2 regions of the Massilia sp. DWR3-1-1 genome follow, and region 1 is predicted to be linked to the other one. Evidence: riboswitches for the same ligand, from Rfam matches in the RefSeq annotation. Region 1 holds a riboswitch; the other holds the start of a gene.

Region 1 (2,452 bases):
GCTCGGCGCCAGCGCCGTCCCTTCGCGCGCCGTTTTCAAGGGCGCCACGCCGCCGTGTTCGAGGCCGTGAGTTGCCGACACATACACGTTCCAGTCGGGCGTGAGGCTGTATTGCAGGGCCACGGTCGGCAGCACGTAATGGTCCTCGCTGTGGGCATACGGCAGTCTTTTTGCGACGAATTCGTCGCGTTTCAGTTCGACGTAGCGCAGCCCCGTGTAGAGCTTGAGCTGGCCGGTCAGGGCGGCGATGTCCTGCACGTAGACGGCGCGCTCGTTTTCGCGCCGGCGCAGGTAGGCCGCGCCGGTGACGGGCTTGCCGGGGGCCGGCGCCGTCACCAGCGGGTGGTAGATATTGCTGTAGCCGGCGTAGTCGTAGACGTAGTCGCCGGCCTTGTCCTGGCGGGTAAAAATCGACATGCCGGCGGTCAGCTGGTGGCTCACCGCGCCGGTGGCGAACTTTGCGTGCAGCTGCGCTTCGGCGCCCAGCGGCGTCTTGGTCTCGCCCGCGCTCTGGTAGTCGTACACATCGTAGTCGCCGTTCGAGCAAAAGCCCGGATAAAAGCCGGCGCCTTCGTTGGAACAGCCATACGGGAAAGCGGTGTAGTCGTCGCGCTTGAACCAGTGCTTGTTGATGGCCACTTCGGCGTCGAGCGTCTCGTTGAAGCGGTAGCTAAAGCGCGCGCCCACGTTGGTCGAGCGGGTGTCGACGGGGCGCGCCCACGGCTGGTCGTTGAGCAGCAGGGTTTGCGAGATGTTCGACGGCAGGGCCACGCCGGCAATGAGCTGGTAGCCGGGCGCGGTCAGCTGCGACTTGTGCTGGTAGTCGGCATCGACCTGCAGCAGGGCGTCGGGGCTGATCTGCCAGTCGAAGGCGGCGGCGACGAACTGGCGCTCGCCGTCGGCACCCTTGACGTAGGAGCGCAGCTTTTCGGCGGCGGCGTTGATGCGGTAGCCGAAACGGCGGTCCTCGAAGCGCCCGCCGACGTCGACCGCGCCGTACACGGTGCCGCGCTCGCGCACTTCCACGGTGGCCGTGCGCAGGTCGGTGTTGGTGGGGCGCTTGGTGACGAAGTTGATGATGCCGCCGGGCGCGGCCACCCCCGCCTGCAGTCCGGCCAGGCCCTTGAGCACTTCGATGCGCTCCTTGTTCTCGAGCGGGATCTGGGTGTCGCCGGGGATGGCCAGGCCGTCCTTGCGGTAGCTCGACGTGTTATCGAGATTAAAGCCGCGGATGGAGAAATTCTCGGCGTAGCCGATGGCGTTGTAGGCGTCGCTGACGCTGGCGTCGAAAATCATCGCCTCGGTGGCGTTGCGGATGCTGAAGTCCTGCAGCTTCTGCTGGTCGACGACGGTGATCGACACCGGGGTTTGCAGGACCGACGCTTCGCCGAAGCCGCCGATGCTGGCGCGGTCGGCCGGGTTGGCTTTTTCGCCCTTGATGATGACTTCGGCGATGCCCGAGGGCTGGGGCTGGGTCTGCGCGCCGGCGGCGCAGGCCTGCATGACGGCGAAGGCGACGACGGTGTATTTCAGGTGTTTCGATGACATGGTGTTTGCTCGTTGTTCTGCGCCGGCGAACCAGCGCGATCATAAAACCGGAGCCAAACGGGAGGAGCGAACAAAGGAGGGACCTGCTTTGCGCTTTCCTTCGCTGGCATTATCCAGATCAGGTACGGAGGGTATTTCTCACCCGGAAACAAGTTCCAGGACCCCTAGCGAAGGCGGATCATAGCATGAACAACAAGCGTGTCAAATTGACCGGGGTCAGGTTTTTCGATCCCCGGCGTGGCGCGGTCCTTACTTTTCGGCGGCCGTTTTCAGCTGGGCCAGGCCCTTGTCGAAGTCCTTGCCGATCAGCGTGTCCATGCTGACGAACACCGTCATCAGCTTCGACACGAACAGCATCGGCCCCGTCATGGTCCAGCTGACGGTGGTGCCGGCGCCGGCCGGGACGAGCAGGAATTCGGTCACGTTGCTCGAGGCGAAAGGCTCGATGAAATCGAGCTTGACGACGGTGCGCGCGGGCGTCGCCGCCTCGAGGATTTCCATGCGCCCGCGGCCGACCTCCTTGTTGCCGCGCCATTCGTAGACGGCGCCCTTGCCGCTGGGCGCGCCGCTGAAACTGCGCTGCATGGCGGGGTCGAGATGTTCCCACGGCGACCACGCGCGCCACCGGTGAAAGTCGGTGATCAGGGCGGCGATTTTTTCGGGCGGCGCGTTCACCGTCGTCGAGCGGACAATGGTGAAACTGTCCGGTTTCATGGCCGCCATCAGCAGGATGACGATGACGATGGCAAGCACGCCGAGTGCGAATTTTTTCAACATGGTGGTCTCCGATTGGTCGCTGTCCGCCTCTGTGATGGTGAGCGGTAGCGCGAGATTAGCACGTGGCGCCCCTGATTCGGCAATTGCACGATAATCAAGTTCATCAGCCATTTCCCCGGGAGCGTGC
Region 2 (2,452 bases), on a different contig from region 1:
GATTTCGAGGTGCCTGCCATGGTGCGACTCCTTGTAGATATGAATCAAAAAAGAGCCAGGCGCACGCTGCGCCTGGCCCGGGGTGGCGGGTTTATTTGGAACGCGACCCGCCCGTGCCACCGCTGTCGCCCGACGCTTTGCCGCCGCCGCTGCCCGAGCCGCCGCTACCAGCGCTGCCGCCGCTGCCGCTCTGCTCATTGCCGTCGTTCTTGTGGCTCATCGAGCCTGCCTTGCGCGCCTCTTCGGAGGTGAATTCGTGGGCGTGGCCTGAAGCGTGCGCGGCCCGACCGCCCTCGGCGGCAATTTCACGCTGCTTGTCCGGGTCCATCGAGGCGAAGCCGCGGTTGCTGGTGTCGCCACTCTGGCGGCTGCCCTGATCGCTTTGACCACCCTGGCTGCCTTGATTGCCCTGGTTGGCCTGCTTGCCTTGCGTCCCCTGCTTGTCCGCCGATTTATCGTCGCTGCCCGATTTGCTGCCACTGTCCTTGTTCGTTGCCATGTCGATCTCCCGTTGTGATTGGATCAATGTCACCCGCATTGCCGCGGGCGCTTCCTGTGAAGGGAGTTCATCGTAGGGCCGGGCGCTGCCCGTCCATGTAGGAAGCTTTTTGAGCGTCGTGTAGGAGGGGCCCTCGCCGAAAAAGAACATTTTGTGGGGGCCATTGTTCGAGGAAAAGGAGGGGAGGCGCCCACGCGCCGGGCGGGGCCGGCAAAAACTATTTCGCAGCAAGGCTTGTGGCCTGCTTTCGATTGGGCTTAGAATCGACGCTGCCGCGCAAGCGGCAAACGCTAGGGGTCCTGCAATACGCGAAAGCGTGGCGCGGGTGAGAAACACCCTCTGAACCTGATCTGGATAATGCCAGCGAAGGGAAGCAACGTGATCGGGGGCCGTGCGCCGCCATCGCGCCCTCCTTTGCTGGCTCCTTATTTCGAGCCACCCAAAGGAGCCAACCACATGACCGTCACATCTCGCGCCAAGGCGCCGTTTTTATCGTCCACCGCCGTCGTCGACGACGCCGCCATCGCGCCGCTGCCGAACTCGCGCAAAATCTACGTGCAAGGCAGCCGCGCCGACATCCGCGTGCCCATGCGCGCCATCGCCCAGGCGGCCACCGGCGACGCCTTCGGCGGCGAAGCGAACCCGCCCGTGTATGTCTACGACACCTCCGGGCCCTACACCGACCCCGACGTTCGCATCGATATCCGTTCTGGCCTGGCCTGCCCGCGCACGCCGTGGATCGTCGAGCGCGACGACACGGTCGAGCTGCCAGGGCCCAGTTCCCGCTTCGGCGCCGAGCGCGCGGTCGATCCCGCCACCGCCGCCATGCGCTTTGATTTGCAGCGCAAGCCGCGCCGCGCCCGCGACGGCGCCAACGTCACCCAGCTGCACTACGCCCGGCGCGGCATCATCACGCCGGAGATGGAGTTCGTCGCCATCCGCGAAAACCTGCGCCGCAAGGAGTACCTGGCCGAACTCGAAGCGTCCGGCCCGATGGGCTACCGGCTGGCCGCAGTGATGGGGCGCCAGCATCCCGGCCAGTCCTTCGGCGCCGCCACCCCGGCCGAGATCACGCCCGAATTCGTGCGCGCCGAGGTGGCGCGCGGGCGCGCCATCATCCCCGCCAACATCAACCATCCGGAAGTCGAGCCGATGATCATCGGTCGCAATTTCCTCGTCAAGATCAACGCCAACATCGGCAATTCGGCGGTGAGCTCGTCGATCGGCGAAGAGGTGGAAAAGATGACCTGGGCGATCCGCTGGGGCGGCGACAACGTGATGGACCTGTCGACCGGTAAGCACATTCACGAAACGCGCGAATGGGTGATCCGCAACAGCCCGGTGCCGATCGGCACCGTGCCGCTCTACCAGGCGCTGGAAAAGGTCAACGGCAAGGCCGAAGACCTCACCTGGGAGATTTACCGCGACACCCTGATCGAACAGGCCGAGCAGGGCGTCGACTATTTCACCATCCACGCCGGCGTGCTGCTGCGCTACGTGCCGATGACGGCCAGTCGCCTGACCGGCATCGTTTCGCGCGGCGGCTCGATCATGGCCAAGTGGTGCCTGGCGCATCATCGTGAGTCCTTCCTGTACACCCATTTCGAGGACATCTGCCAGATCATGAAGGCCTACGACGTCGCCTTCAGCCTGGGCGACGGCTTGCGCCCCGGCTCGATCTACGACGCCAACGACGAAGCCCAGCTGGCCGAACTGAAGACCCTGGGCGAGCTGACCCAGGTGGCGTGGAAGCACGACGTGCAGGTGATGATCGAAGGCCCCGGCCACGTGCCGCTGCACCTGATCCGCGAGAACATGGACCTGCAGCTCGATCAGTGCATAGAGGCGCCGTTCTACACGCTGGGGCCCCTCACGACCGACATCGCGCCCGGCTACGACCACATCACCTCGGGCATCGGCGCGGCCACCATCGGCTGGTACGGCACCGCCATG

Evidence for each region. A riboswitch is a leader RNA that binds a small molecule or an ion and turns the genes downstream of it on or off. The one in region 1 is predicted to bind thiamine pyrophosphate.
Region 2: it holds a riboswitch for thiamine pyrophosphate, as region 1 does, so the genes downstream of both, thiC (phosphomethylpyrimidine synthase ThiC) here and ACP7EY_RS04740 (TonB-dependent siderophore receptor) in region 1, are expected to answer to the same signal.

The regions. Positions count from the first base shown of each region.
Region 1 covers NZ_JAFCXL010000003.1:139,514-141,965, forward strand. The annotation lists gene ACP7EY_RS04740 (TonB-dependent siderophore receptor) at 1-1,548, opposite strand, end outside; TPP riboswitch at 1,627-1,724, opposite strand; gene ACP7EY_RS04745 (SRPBCC family protein) at 1,798-2,325, opposite strand.
Region 2 covers NZ_JAFCXL010000002.1:355,577-358,028, forward strand. The annotation lists gene ACP7EY_RS03850 (hemerythrin domain-containing protein) at 1-20, opposite strand, end outside; gene ACP7EY_RS03855 (KGG domain-containing protein) at 92-328, opposite strand; TPP riboswitch at 782-888, shown strand; gene thiC (phosphomethylpyrimidine synthase ThiC) at 956-2,452, shown strand, end outside.